4 regions of the Methylobacterium sp. WCS2018Hpa-22 genome follow, and region 2 is predicted to be linked to each of the others. Evidence: predicted binding sites of a transcription regulator. Region 2 holds the regulator's gene; each other region holds the start of a gene.
The links. Region 2 encodes LexA, which represses DNA repair genes until DNA is damaged. Its sites were predicted from a motif close to TGTTCNNNNTGTGTTCNG; they were not measured.
Positions count from the first base shown of each region.

Region 1: a site for LexA is predicted at 1,966-1,983, ahead of parE (DNA topoisomerase IV subunit B). Genes of this name have one in related genera too.
Region 3: a site for LexA is predicted at 1,731-1,748, ahead of recA (recombinase RecA). Genes of this name have one in related genera too.
Region 4: a site for LexA is predicted at 1,399-1,416, ahead of ruvC (crossover junction endodeoxyribonuclease RuvC). Genes of this name have one in related genera too.

Region 1 is NZ_JAVTJA010000007.1:194,667-198,245, reverse strand. Features, by position in the region: gene RQI43_RS11610 (PhoX family phosphatase) at 1-1,698, shown strand, start outside; gene parE (DNA topoisomerase IV subunit B) at 1,997-3,579, shown strand, end outside.
Region 2 is NZ_JAVTJA010000006.1:283,359-286,937, forward strand. Features, by position in the region: gene RQI43_RS10680 (ComEC/Rec2 family competence protein) at 1-1,495, shown strand, start outside; gene lexA (transcriptional repressor LexA) at 1,489-2,226, opposite strand; gene RQI43_RS10690 (GntR family transcriptional regulator) at 2,593-3,285, opposite strand.
Region 3 is NZ_JAVTJA010000005.1:283,688-287,266, reverse strand. Features, by position in the region: gene alaS (alanine--tRNA ligase) at 1-289, opposite strand, end outside; gene recA (recombinase RecA) at 579-1,670, opposite strand; gene cckA (cell cycle histidine kinase CckA) at 1,803-3,579, opposite strand, start outside.
Region 4 is NZ_JAVTJA010000015.1:90,498-94,076, reverse strand. Features, by position in the region: gene RQI43_RS19500 (YebC/PmpR family DNA-binding transcriptional regulator) at 74-820, shown strand; gene ruvC (crossover junction endodeoxyribonuclease RuvC) at 1,491-2,057, shown strand; gene RQI43_RS19490 (YceI family protein) at 2,115-2,732, opposite strand; gene ruvA (Holliday junction branch migration protein RuvA) at 2,811-3,428, shown strand.

The sequences.
Region 1 (3,579 bases), on a different contig from region 2:
ATCCTGATCCGCTGGGGCGATCCAGTTCTGCCTGGCGCGCCTGCTTTCGATCCGCGGAACCAGTCGGCGGAGGCCCAGGCCCGGCAATTCGGCTATAACAACGACTTCGTCGGTTATTTCCCGATGTCCGGCGCCGCCGATCCGGCGGCGCACGGACTTCTCGTGGTCAATCACGAATACACCAACGAGGAGCTGATGTTCCCCGGCCTCGGCCGCCAGGATATCAAGACCGTCGCGTTCAAGGGCATGAACCGCGAGCTCGTCGATATCGAGATGGCCGCCCATGGCGGATCGGTGATCGAGGTGAAGCGAACGGACGGCAAATGGGCCGTGGTGCCGAACTCGCCTCACGCCCGGCGCATCACCGCGGAGACGGTGATGACTTTGTCCGGTCCCGCCGCAGGCTCCGACCGGCTGAAGACGACGGCCGATCCTGTGGGCCGTACGGTGAAGGGCATGATCAACAATTGCGCCGGCGGAACCACCCCCTGGGGGACGTGGCTCACCTGCGAGGAGAACATCAACTATTACTTCTCGGGCTCCCTCGCCGAGGGTTCTGCTGAGGCGACCAACCACAAGCGTCTCGGCCTGCCCGGCAACGCCTATGCCTGGGGACGCTTCCACGAGCGCTTCGACCTCTCCAAGGAGCCGAACGAGCCGAACCGCTTCGGCTGGGTCGTGGAAATCGACCCGTTCGATCCCGCCTCCGTCCCGACGAAGCGCACCGCCATGGGCCGGTTCAAGCACGAAGGCGCCGCCGGCATCGTCTCGAAGAGCGGCCGCTACGTGGTCTACCAGGGCGACGATGAGCGTTTCGACTACGTCTACAAGTTCGTGACGGACGCGGCCGTAAATCTCGCCGACCGGCAGGCCAACCGCGATATCCTCGATTCCGGCACGCTCCACGTCGCCCGGTTCGATGCCGACGGACGCGGCGCCTGGATGCCGCTGGTCTTCGGACAAGGCCCCCTGACGACGGAGAACGGGTTCCGCTCCCAGGCCGACGTGGTCATCGAGGCACGGCGTGCCGCCGACCTCCTCGGCGCCACCAAGATGGATCGCCCGGAAGACGTCGAGGCCAATCCGAAGACCGGCAAGGTCTATGTCATGCTCACCAACAACGTGAAACGCAAACCCGACGAGGTGAACGCCGCCAATCCGAGGCCCGACAACCGCTTCGGCCACATCGTGGAGCTGACCCCCGACGAGGGCGACCATGCGGCACCGGGCTTCGCCTGGGAGATCCTCGTCAAATGCGGCGATCCCTCCATCGCTACGGTCGGCGCCACCTTCTCCTCCGCGACGACGAAGGACGGCTGGTTCGGCATGCCGGACAATTGCTCGGTCGACGGACAGGGTCGGCTCTGGGTCGCCACCGACGGGAACTCGCCATCGAAGACGGGCCGGAACGACGGAATCTGGGCCATGGAGACGGACGGGCAGGGACGGGGAACCGGCAAGCACTTCTTCCGGGTGCCCAACGGCGCGGAGATGTGCGGCCCCTACTTCACACCGGACGACACCACGTTCTTCGTCGCCGTCCAGCATCCCGGCGAGGCCGACGAGGAGGATCCGAAGGCCGCTCCCGCCACGTTCGAGGCACCTTCGACCCGGTGGCCGGATTTCGACGATGCGATGCCGCCCCGGCCGGCTATCGTCGCCATCACGAAGCGAGGCGGTGGCCGGGTCGGAAGCTGACCGCTCGACCTTTCCAGCTGGACACTGGATCCCCCTCCGTCGCCGTCGAATGGCGGCCCTGTCGAACCGGCGTCGTGGAACTCGCCCCCATTGGGCCGCAACTCCTTCAGAGTGCCAGCAGGGGTACGGATAGCGACCCGGGAAAGGGCAGGGCGTAGCGACCGCGCCGGTCCCTCCGAAATCCAGACGACACAGCGTTAAGGGAATCGGCGCAAGCTGTGCAGGAACACGGGGAGAGACCTCCCGCGCCCTCATGGCGGCGCTTCACGTTTCCGTTTCGTTCCTGTATGGTTGGCACATGACTCAGCGCGAGACCTCACGCCAGGCCGTTGCGGCCCCCGCCGTCGGCCGGCCGAGCGATCTGTTCGCAGGCGGCCAGGCGCCGGTTCGCGGTGCCAAGGCTTCCTCGGCCGCCCGGGCGCCCCTCGACAAGGCGCCCATCGAAACAGCCGAGGCCGGCTACGACGCCTCGTCGATCGAAGTGCTGGAGGGGCTGGAGCCCGTCCGGCGCCGGCCGGGCATGTATATCGGCGGCACCGACGAACGCGCCCTGCACCATCTCTTCGCCGAGGTGATCGACAATTCCATGGACGAGGCTGTGGCCGGCCATGCCAGCTACATCGAGGTGGAACTGGAGGCGACGGGCCACCTCGTCATCACCGATAACGGACGCGGTATCCCGGTGGACCCGCATCCGAAATTCCCCGGCAAATCCGCCCTCGAAGTCATCATGACGACGCTGCACGCCGGCGGAAAATTCGACTCGAAGGTCTACGAGACCTCGGGCGGCCTTCATGGCGTCGGCATCTCCGTGGTCAATGCCCTCTCGGACAGCCTCGAAGTCGAGGTCGCCCGCAGCCAGACCCTGTACCGCCAGACGTTCTCGCGCGGCCACGTGCAGGGGCCTCTGGTGGAGGTCGGCCGGGTGCAGAACCGTCGCGGCACCCGGGTGCGCTTCCATCCCGATGCCGAGATCTTCGGAGCTCTGAAATTCGATCCGCGCCGGCTGTTCAAGATGGCCCGGTCAAAGGCCTACCTGTTCGGCGGCGTCGAAATCCGCTGGCGTTGCGCGCCGTCCCTGATCGAGGGGATGGACGACGTCCCGACAGAGACCGTGCACCGCTTCCCCGGCGGCCTGCGCGATTATCTCGCCCGCGATCTCGAGGGCAAGGAACTCGTCACCGATGCGGTTTTCGCCGGCAAGGTGACGAAGCCCGGCGGCCATGGCTCCCTCGAATGGGCCGTCGCCTGGATGGTGGTGGAGGACGGGGTCTCGCACTCCTATTGCAACACCATCCCCACCGCCGAGGGTGGCACGCATGAAAGCGGCCTGCGCGTCGCCCTGCTGCGGGCCCTACGCGAACATGCCGAACGCGTCGGCCAGGCTAAGCGCATGACCTCCGTCACAACGGATGACGTCATGGCGACCTGCGCCTCGATGCTCTCCGTCTTCATCCGCGAGCCGGAATTCCAGGGCCAGACCAAGGACAAGCTCGCCACCGTGGAAGCCTCGAGGATTGTCGAGACGGCGATCCGCGACGCGTTCGACCATTGGCTCGCCGCCTCCCCGGCCCAGGCCAACAAACTTCTCGACTGGGTGATCGACCGGGCCGAGGAGCGCCTGCGCCGACGCCAGGAGAAAGAGGTCGCGCGCAAATCCGCGACCCGCAAGCTACGTCTGCCGGGCAAGCTCGCCGATTGCTCCAAGGCCGGTACGGCCGGCTCGGAAATCTTCATCGTCGAGGGTGATTCCGCCGGCGGCTCGGCAAAGCAGGCGCGCGACCGCGCCAGCCAGGCGATCCTGCCCCTGCGCGGCAAGATCCTCAACGTGGCCTCGGCCAGTCGCGACAAGATGGGCGCCAACCAGCTCATCTCCGACCT
Region 2 (3,579 bases):
CGGCGCGGTGGCCGCCGCCCTGGTAACGGGTAAGCGCGGCCTCATCAATGCAGAGACCAACGAGGTTCTGCGTGCGGCGGGAATCTACCACGTCGTCTCGATTTCCGGCCTCCACATGGTGCTCGCAGCCGGCGTCGTGTTCTGGCTCGTCCGCGCGCTGCTCGCCCTCGTTCCGGGGCTCGCCCTGGTTTGGCCGATCAAGAAGATCGCCGCCGGTTTCGCCATGGTGGGTGTCACGGCCTATTGCGTTTTCTCGGGCTGGGATATCGCTGCCGAACGCTCGCTCATCATGACGTTGGTGATGCTCGGCGCGATCCTGGTGGATCGCCCGGCTTTGAGCATGCGGAACCTCGCGCTCGCTGCCCTCATCGCCCTCGCGCGAGAGCCGGACGGGATTCTCGGCCCGAGCTTTCAGATGTCCTTCGGCGCGGTAGCCGGCCTCATCGCTTGCGCCGGTGCGCTCAATCGCTGGATGCCGCCACGCGAAGGTGCGGGCCTCTTGGCCCGAACCTGGCGGTTTCTGGCTGTCGCGGTCCTTGGCACCCTGGCGACGACATTGATCGCCCAGATCGCCACGGCGCCCTTCGCGACCTATCATTTCCAGACCGTCCAGCCCTTCGGCATCGTCGGCAATGCCCTGACCTTGCCCCTCGTCTCCCTGGCGGTGATGCCGGCGGCGGTCCTCGGGATCCTCGCCTATCCCTTCGCACTGGACCAGCCGGTCTGGTGGGCGATGGGGCTCGCCGTACGCGGGATGCTCACGATCTCCGGCTGGATCAGCGGGTTCGGACACGCCACCCTCGTCGTCCCGGCCTATGGCAGCACGGCACTCTGCCTGCTTGCTCTCGCCTTGCTCCTGCTGACACTTCCCGTCTCGAGCTTACGCTGGATCGGCCTTGCTCCGGCCGCTCTCGGTGTCGTGCTCGCTACCATGCCGCCGCGTTACGACGTCTACATCGACCGTGAGGGTGGCGGTGCAGCCTTCCGCGACGGGGACGGGCGATTGAGCATTCTCGGCAGCCCGCCGGCCTTCGTCCTCGAACAATGGCTCAAGGCGGATGGCGATTCGCGGAAGGTCGCCGCCGTCGCAGCCTCGCCGAGAAGCCGATGCGATACCGTCGGATGCGTCGTCGAGTTAGGGCCGGGTCGGATCGTCGCCCTGGTCAAGGACAAGCGGGCCTTCGCGGAGGATTGCGAACGGGCGAGTGTGATCATCGCCCGCCGTGACGCACCCAAAGACTGCCGGGCCGGCTTCGTCATCGATCGCGCATACCTGGCACTACGCGGCGCCACCGCCATCCGTTTCGGCCCCGAAGGACCGCAGGTCACGTCCGCCCACCAACCTCATTCTCGTCCGCCATGGCGGCGGGCGGTCGCCGTCGTCACGCCGTCCCCTTCGCCTCCGAAGGAATCGGGACCGAGTGCGAAACCCATAGAACCCGAGGGCGACGACGGCGATCCGTCATCCGAAACGCAGTCGGACGGGCTTCAGTAACGACGGACCAGGCTGACGAGCCGCCCCTGGATCTGAACACGATCCGGACCCAGAACCCTTGTCTCGTAGGCTGGGTTTGCCGCCTCCAGAGCGATGGAGGAACCGCGGCGACGCAGGCGCTTCAATGTGGCCTCTTCATCGTCGATGAGGGCAACGATGATGTCGCCGGTATTCGCAGTGTCCTGCTTCTTGATCACGACAAGATCACCGTCGAGGATACCTGCTTCGATCATCGAATCGCCACGGACCTCCAGAGCGTAATGTTCGCCGCCGGCCAGGAAGTCCGGTGATAGCGTCACGGAATGGCTCTGGTTCTGTATGGCGGAGATCGGCGTGCCGGCCGCGATCCGTCCCATGACCGGGATCGTGATCGACCTTCCGCTCTCGTCCTGGGCCTGGGTCGTTGGCTGGCGCAGGGACGGCATCGCCTTGGACCGACCGCCTTCGACGACGCTCGGCGTGAAGCGGCGAACTTCACCGGCGGGAGCGGGCTTCGACGCCGGTGCACCGGTCAGGCTCTCAGGCATCCGGATCACTTCGATCGCCCTGGCGCGATTCGGCAAACGACGCAGAAATCCGCGCTCTTCGAGGGCCGTGATCAACCGGTGGATCCCCGACTTCGATTTGAGATCGAGGGCGTCCTTCATCTCGTCGAAGGAGGGCGGGACGCCACTCTCCTGCATCCGTTGTTGGATGAATTGGAGAAGATCCAGCTGCTTACGCGTCAACATACAGATCACTCTTCCACTGAAGCCAATGGCCGCGACTAACGCCGCTGAAACAAAACACGAACACGGTAGACGTTCCGCAAGTGTTCTGCAAGGGTTCCGTTAACCCGGTGGTAGAGTTTGTTCCTGAGGTGCAATGTTCCGCTCAAGCGGCCTTACCGCGGGCCGGCTTGGCGTCCGCCGGTATTACCCGCAGGGCCCTTCAATCATCCGAAGGGGCTTCGTGCCGCGGGGGCTTACCCCGCCCCTGTATGGCGGGCCTTCGCGGTGTCCGGCGGAGCCGCGCGCCCAGTCCCCGCCGATGACTTAGTCGGTCACCGACGGCCGGGGAGCCATGCGATATGGCGGGTACTCTGGGGGCAGCGTCGATCAGTCGAGATAGTCACCATATTTCTCAACATGGCTGGCGAGGCCGAGGCCGTGCTCGCGCACGAGGCGTTCCGCCAGATCTGCATCGCGCGCTTCCAATGCCTTGATGATCGCCACGTGTTCCTTGATCGAGTTGGCCGCGCGTTCCCCCTGACGCAGCGCGGTGTTGCGAATACCGCGGACATGCATCAGCAGGTTGCTGGTGATGTCTTTGATCACGTCGCACTGGCCGAGCGAAATGATCTTCTGGTGGAAGCGAATGTTGGCTTCCGAATACTCGTCGAGATGATCCGACGGGCGTCCTTCATAGAATTCTGGAAAGTGCTCGCGCAGGCAGTGAAGTTGTTCGTCGGTGGCCCGCTCGCAGGCGAGGCGCGCAGCCATGCTCTCCAAGGCAGACCAGGCCTGGATCATGCTGACAATTTCTTTCTTCGACTTCTTGATGACGAAGACACCGCGACGGGCCTCGAACCGCACGAAGCCTTCCTGCTCCAATACCGTCAGCGCTTCGCGCACAGGGGTGCGGCTCACGCCAAGGTTCAAGGACAACTTTCGCTCATCCAGGCGAACCTCTTCACGCTGATTATAAATGTTCATGTTCGTGATTGCTTCTTTGAGCGCGTCATAAGCCAATGCACGCAAGCTTGAAGTCGCAACGATAGGCTTTACTTGAAATGTGTCGGTTTTAACCATTTTTCATGCCACCTAGAATAATTTAAACTCGCACACGCGGGCGAGCACACTTGGTGTGAAGCATGCCAAACTCGCGTTTGAAATACAAGGAATGCCTCGGCCCGCTCAAAGCTCTTAACATAAGCTGAGCGGCGCTTTCCTCGCTACGGTTCGAAGAGCAGACTTCCGATTACCATGAAGGAAGGAGTTGTATTCTTCCTGTGTCGACCGGCCATGCGAAGCCTCGCGTTCCAGTGATCCGATGCTGATCGGCACAATCGTGCAATTCCGTTTGACAGTTGGTATTTGGTATGC
Region 3 (3,579 bases), on a different contig from region 2:
AGAAATTGCCGAGCATCTCGAAGAAGGTGTGGTGGCGCGCGGTATAGCCGACATTGTCGAGGTCGTTGTGCTTGCCGCCGGCGCGGACGCATTTCTGCGCCGTGGTGGCACGGTTGTAAGGCCGCTTCTCGACGCCGGTGAAGACGTTCTTGAACTGCACCATCCCCGCATTGGTGAACATCAAGGTCGGGTCGTTACGGGGAACGAGGGACGACGACGGCACCACGGCGTGGTCCGCCTTGGCGAAATAGTCGAGAAAGGCCGACCGGATCTCGTTGACGCCGCTCATCGTGAAATGACTCTGTCGTGCGCTTGGGGCGGTCGAGACGACAACCCGAGGCTTCTTCGTGGCTTGCGCCCTCATAAGGAGGCCGGACCGTCGAGTCACGCCCGCTCCGCGATCGTGCGTTCCTGTTTCTTAACGCTGCACCCTTCGAACGCTCGGCGGCGCTCGTCTCTGGACTTGGCGATCGACCAAAGAGCGAGCATCGGGCCGATTCGCACCGATAGGATAGTCCGAACATGAAAGAGGCCGCCGCGATGGTCCGCGACGGCCTCTTTCATGACTTACGAGGCGATCAGGCCTCGCCTTCGTCCAGATCGTCCGCCGTGGGCTTGGCGGTCTCGAGGATCTTGTCGGCCAGCAATCCCGAATTCTGCCGGATCGCGGCTTCGATCTTGTTGGCGATATCCGGATTGTCGCGCAGGAACCCCTTCGAGTTCTCGCGGCCCTGGCCGAGGCGCTGGCTCGCATAGGAGAACCAGGCGCCGGACTTCTCCACGATCCCGGCCTTCACCCCGAGGTCGATCAACTCACCGACCTTCGAGACGCCCTCGCCGAACATGATGTCGAACTCGACCTGCTTGAAGGGCGGCGCGACCTTGTTCTTGACGACCTTGACGCGAACCTGGTTGCCGATGGCCTCGTCACGATCCTTGAGGGTCGAGATACGGCGGATGTCGAGACGCACCGACGCGTAGAACTTCAGTGCGTTGCCGCCCGTGGTCGTCTCCGGGCTGCCATACATGACGCCGATCTTCATCCGGATCTGGTTGATGAAGATGACCATGCATTTCGAGCGCGAAATCGAGCCCGTGAGCTTGCGCAGGGCCTGGCTCATCAGGCGGGCCTGAAGGCCGGGCTGGCTGTCGCCCATCTCGCCCTCGATCTCGGCGCGGGGCGTGAGCGCCGCCACCGAATCGACCACGAGCACGTCGATAGCGCCCGAGCGCACCAGGGTGTCGGTGATCTCCAGGGCCTGCTCGCCGGTATCGGGCTGCGAGATCAGGAGATCGTCGAGCTGCACGCCGAGCTTGCGCGCATAGACCGGATCGAGAGCGTGCTCCGCATCCACGAAGGCGCAGACGCCGCCCTTCTTCTGGGCCTCGGCGATGGTGTGAAGGGCAAGGGTGGTCTTGCCTGATGATTCGGGGCCGTAGATCTCGATCACCCGGCCACGCGGCAAGCCGCCGACGCCGAGCGCGATGTCGAGGCCGAGCGAACCGGTGGAGACGGTCTCGACCTCCGCCACCTTATCGTTCTTGCCGAGTCGCATGATCGAGCCCTTGCCGAAAGCACGCTCGATCTGGGACAGCGCGGCATCGATCGCCTTCGCCTTGTCCTTGTCCACCATCGGGGAATCCACAACTTTCAGCGCGGGCTGAGCCATTCGTCGGCATCCTTATGCATGGGGAGAGCTCAAGGCTCAATGTGCCTCGGATGCGAATGATGTACTTGTTTTGTTCTCTTTTTGCAAGGTGCCGGGTGCCGATTTCACATCATTCGGCGGGAGAACGTCGCCCTAACGGGCGATCGTCTCCTTCACCGTTTCCACGAGCTGCTTGAGGCTGAAGGGCTTGGGCAGGAAGTTGAAATCCTCGCCGTCGGGCAGGTTCTTGCGGAACGCGTCCTCGGCATAGCCGGAGACGAAGATGACCTTCAGATCAGGACGGTGCTTGCGCAGTTCGCGTAGCAGCGTCGGGCCGTCCATCTCCGGCATCACCACGTCGGAGACGACGAGGTCGATGGTTTGGTCGACATCGCTGATGAGGGCCAGGGCGTCGAGGCCCGAGGCCGCTTCCAGCACCGTGTAGCCCCGTGCCGACAGGGCCCGGCTGTTGACCGCACGGACCGGGTCCTCGTCCTCCACCAGCAGGATCACGCCCTGCCCGGTATGATCGGGCGAGGGTTTGCGCGGGGCAGATTGTCCGCCACTGCCGGGCTTTTCGAGGTCACGCGCTCCCCTGAGCCGGCTGGCGGCGATCTCCGCGTTGCTCTGCGGGGCAACGGCGACGGCGATTTCCGGAACGGGCTCGGCCGCAGGCTCGTGACGCGGCAGGTAGATCCGGAAGGCGGTGCCGCTGCCAACGGTCGATTGCACGTCGATGGTGCCGCCGCTCTGCTTGATGATGCCGAAGACAGTGGACAGGCCGAGGCCGGTCCCCTTGCCGATATCCTTCGTGGTGAAGAAGGGCTCGAAGATCTTCTCCATCACGTCGGGCGGGATGCCCTCGCCGGTATCGAGCACCTCGATCAGGACATGGTCGCCCGCCGGTGCGCCGGGTTGGCGCTCGTTGGTCTCTCGGCCTTCGAGGATGTTGGCGGTGCGGATGAGCAGCTGGCCGCCATTCGGCATCGCGTCGCGAGCATTGACCGCGAGATTGACGATGACCTGCTCGAACTGGTTCACGTCGGCCTTGATCGGCCAGATGTCGCGCCCGTGCTTCAGGTCGAGATCGACACGCTCGCCGAGCAGGCGCTTCAGCAGCAGCGTCAGGTCGGACAGGGCTTCGCCGACATTCATCACTTCCGGGCGCAGGGTCTGACGCCGCGAGAAGGCCAGCAGCTGCCGCACCAGGCTCGCGGCCCGGTTGGCGTTCTGCTTGATCTGCATGATGTCCTGGAAGGCCGGATCGGTCGGCCTGTGGCTGGCCAGCAGAAGGTCGGAATAGCCGATGATGGCCTGGAGGACGTTGTTGAAGTCGTGCGCGATGCCGCCGGCGAGCTGGCCCACCGTGTCCATCTTCTGGGTCTGGGCGATCTGCTGTTCGAGCTGGCGCTGCGCCGTGGTGTCGAGGGCATAGAGGATCACGCGCTCGCGGTCGGCCGGCGTGGCCGCATCCGCTGCCGCCGAGGTGTCGCCGCCGGCCGGGCTGAGCCAAACTCGCGCGGAACGGTTTCCCGGCCCCGCCAGCGCCACCTCGATCGGTTGTACCTCCACGGTCCCGTCGGCGGCCTTCACCAGGGCACCCTCGAGGACGGCCCGGTCGCGGTCGAGCAGGGCTTCCCACATCGTCGGCTCGGTCCCAAGCTCGCCACGCCCATCCGGCACGGCCTGGCGTGGGGTGCCGCCGAACAACCGGGCGAAGGACGCGTTGGCGCGGGCGATGCGCCCGGTCCGGTCGAGGGTCGCGATGGCGATGGGGCTGTTGTTGAGGAAGCGGGCGAGCCGCACCTCGGCGGCGCGTTGCGGCTCGTCGCTCTCGGCCCCGGCCGAGCGGTTGAGCACGAAGGTGCGCGACGGGCCCGGCTTGCCGTCCTGGCCGAAGGCGACGCGATGGTAGAGCCGGGTCGGCAAC
Region 4 (3,579 bases), on a different contig from region 2:
CCCGGCTCAACCCCGTTGCGGTGACGCGCGCGCGCACTTCCGCTCCACCTCCGACACGACCCAAGGTCACGCTATGGCCGGCCATTCCCAGTTCAAGAACATCATGCACCGCAAGGGCCGCGTCGATGCGGTCCGTTCCAAGATCTTCGGCAAGCTCGCCCGCGAGATCACGGTTGCGGCCAAGCTCGGCATGCCCGACCCGGCGATGAATGCGCGCCTGCGCGCCGCCATCATCGCGGCACGGGCCGAGAACGTGCCCAAGGACAATATCGAGCGCGCCATCAAGAAGGCCTCGGGCGCCGACGCCGAAAGCTACGACGAGATCCGCTACGAGGGCTACGGCCCGGGGGGCGCTGCCCTCATCGTCGAGGCGCAGACCGACAACCGCAACCGTACCGCCTCCGACGTGCGCTCGGCCTTCACAAAGTCCGGCGGCAGCTTGGCCGAGACCGGCGCCGTCTCCTTCATGTTCGACCATGTCGGCGTGGTGGAGTTCGATGCCAAGGTGGCGGATGCCGACACGATGCTCGAGGCTGCCATCGAGGCAGGCGCCGACGACGTGCGCTCCTCCGAGGACGGCCACGAGATCACCTGCGCCCAGGATTCCTACGGCGAGGTCTCCAAGGCACTGGAGGCCCGCTTCGGCGAGCCGCGCCGCACGGCCCTGATCTGGAAGGCCCAGAACACCATCGAGGTCGACGACGAGACCGGCGAGAAGCTGATCCGCCTCGTCGAAGTCATCGAAGACCAGGACGACGTCCAGAACGTCTACGTCAATTTCGCTCTCTCCGACGCTCTGGTCGCCAAGCTCGAAGGGTGAGCGGCCCGGAGCCACAAGCGATCATTCCAGATCCGATAGTCCCCTTCATGATGGCGGATCCGGGATTCACTCTGGTGCCGCGCGTGCTCGGCTGATCCGGCATCCGCTTCGTTCGAGCGGAGCCAGGATCAGGCTGCTTTTACGGTGTCGAGGAAGCGGTTGACCAACGCCGGCGCGTCAGCGTTCCGAGCCCCGCCAGAACGGTTGCCGCCAGGATCGGCCCTGTCGGAACGTTCCCGCTGAACTGAGCTCCGGGCCCGGCGATCGGCAGTATTAGCCAGAGGCAGATGCTCAGGAATCAGTCGGAGCTCCGCCGGCAAGTCTCGATATCCGCCATCGGAATTCTGATCTTTCGGATACGCCGGACTCGTGGCACCGGAGCTTACGTGCGCGTCGCCGGTATCCGCGACGAGCTATGCGCTGGAGACGTAGAGACGGGCGACGAGATCCGGTGGGACGGCGGTGACCACGACGCTGTGGGTCCGTCCCCCCATGGATAGGATCGTTTCCCGCCAGCTCAGGCGACGAGGGCGGCAATGTCTTGCCCATGCCATCGCCCATGCCTTGGCACAAGACTTCGTTCACGATATGTCCTTAACGCTCAGATCGGCGCGGCGCTCGCGCCCGGACCTGTCCAACCCATGATTTTGTCACCTCTGGTTTTGAGCGCATGACCGGCTCCGTCCGCATCCTCGGCATCGATCCCGGCCTGCGCCGGACCGGCTGGGGTCTCATCTCCGTCGTCGGGACGAAGCTGACCTATGTCGATTGCGGCGTGGTGACGTCGGATGGGGACCTGCCTCTCGCCCTGCGCCTGCGGGAATTGCACGAGGGCATCACCCGCGTCGTGTCGGGTTTCTCGCCCGACGAGGTCGCCGTGGAGGAGACCTTCGTCAACAAGGACGCGCAGGCGACGCTGAAGCTCGGCCATGCCCGCGCTATCGCCCTGCTGGTGCCGGCTCTGGCGGGTCTGCCGGTCTCCGAATACGCCGCCAACCTGGTGAAGAAGACCGTCTGCGGCTCGGGCCATGCCGAGAAGGTGCAGATCCAGGCGATGGTGAAGTTTCTGATGCCCAAGGCCGAGTTCAAGACAGCAGATGCCGCCGATGCCCTCGCCATCGCCGTCACCCATGCCAATCATCGCGGTGCGCATGCGCTGAAGAAGCTCCACGCTCCCGTCGCCGGGGTGAGCGGGCTTGCCGCCGCACGGATCGCGGCGGCTCTGGCGAAGAGGTGAGCATGTCCTCTCCCGGCGCTGGGCGCGGGGAGAGGGGGCTTTACGTCCTGGGCGGGTTTACTGGGCCTTGAACTCGCCCTCCAGGCGCAGGCTCACTTCGTCGCTCACTGCCGGCACGAAGGCCGAGACACCGAAATCCGAACGCTTGATCACGGCCCAGCCATCGAAGCCCACGGTGTAGCGCTTGTCGACGGGGTTGGTGCCGGCTTGGTTGAACGTGGCGTCGAAGGAGACGGGCTTCGTCACACCCTTCAGGGTGAGGGTGCCGGTGATCCGCGCCGTGGTCGGGCTGGTGGGCTCCACCAGGGTCGCCGTGTAGGTGGCGGTGGGGAACTTGGCCGTGTCGAAGAACTCGGGGGCCTGGAGATGCTTGTTCAAGGCATCGTTGAGGCCGTTGATGCTGGCCATGCCGATGGTGACGCTGAGCTGGCTCTTTGCCGGCTCCTTCGGATCCAGAACCGCCTTGGCCGCCACATCGGTGATCTGCCCATAATAGGTCGAGTAGCCGAGATGGATCACCGACCAGGTGATCTTGCCGTGTGCCGGATCGAGCACGTAGGTGCCGGGCTTGACCTGGGTCGGGTCGCGCGACGGACCGGCTTCGGGTGGCGTCTCCTGCGCGTAGGCGCAGGGCGAGGCCAGAAGCAGGAGGGCGAGGAGGCGCGTGCGCATCATGCGGTCACTTTCTCTATGGCTGGTCGGACAGGAGGGCCGGTCCCTGATAAGACCCTGTCTCTGATGACGAGATGATGCATGATCGGCAAGCTGAAGGGTGTGGTGGATTCCTACGGAGAGGATTTCGTGATCCTCGACGTGCAGGGGGTCGGCTACGTGGTGCATTGTTCCGCCCGGACCTTGCAGCGGATGCCGGGCGCGGGCGAGGCCGCTTCCCTCGCCATCGAGACCCATGTCCGCGAGGACATGATCCGGCTCTATGGTTTCCGCTCCGATGCCGAGCGCGAATGGTTTCGCCTGCTTCAGACCGTTCAGGGGGTCGGCTCCAAGGTGGCCCTCGGCCTGCTCTCCGTGCTGGAGCCGGAGGCCCTCGCTACCGCCATCTCCATGGGCGACAAGACCGCCATCGCCCGCGCGCCCGGGGTCGGGCCACGCCTCGCCGCCCGGCTCACCGCCGAATTGAAGGACAAGGCCCCCGCCTTCGCGCCGATCGACCCCGCCGTCCTGGCCCTCTCCGGAGCGGTGGAGGATCGAACCGCGCCTCAGCCCGCCGCCGATGCCATCTCGGCCCTGGTCAATCTCGGTTACGCCCCGGTCCAGGCCTCCGCCGCCATCGCCGCCGCGATGAAGGGAGCCGGTGAGGGCGCCGAAGCCAAGACCCTTATCCGCCTTGGCCTGCGCGAACTCGCCCGGTGAATCGGATGGTCCAAGGCGCAAATCCGCGTCCGGCCCGACGCCTGTTTTAACGGTTTATGCTACATAGTTGCCCATCGTCCCACGGGAGAACCAGCTTTCGTCCTTCCGGTAAACTGTCTAATCCGCTATCGACCGGAGCCCCGACTGGGCG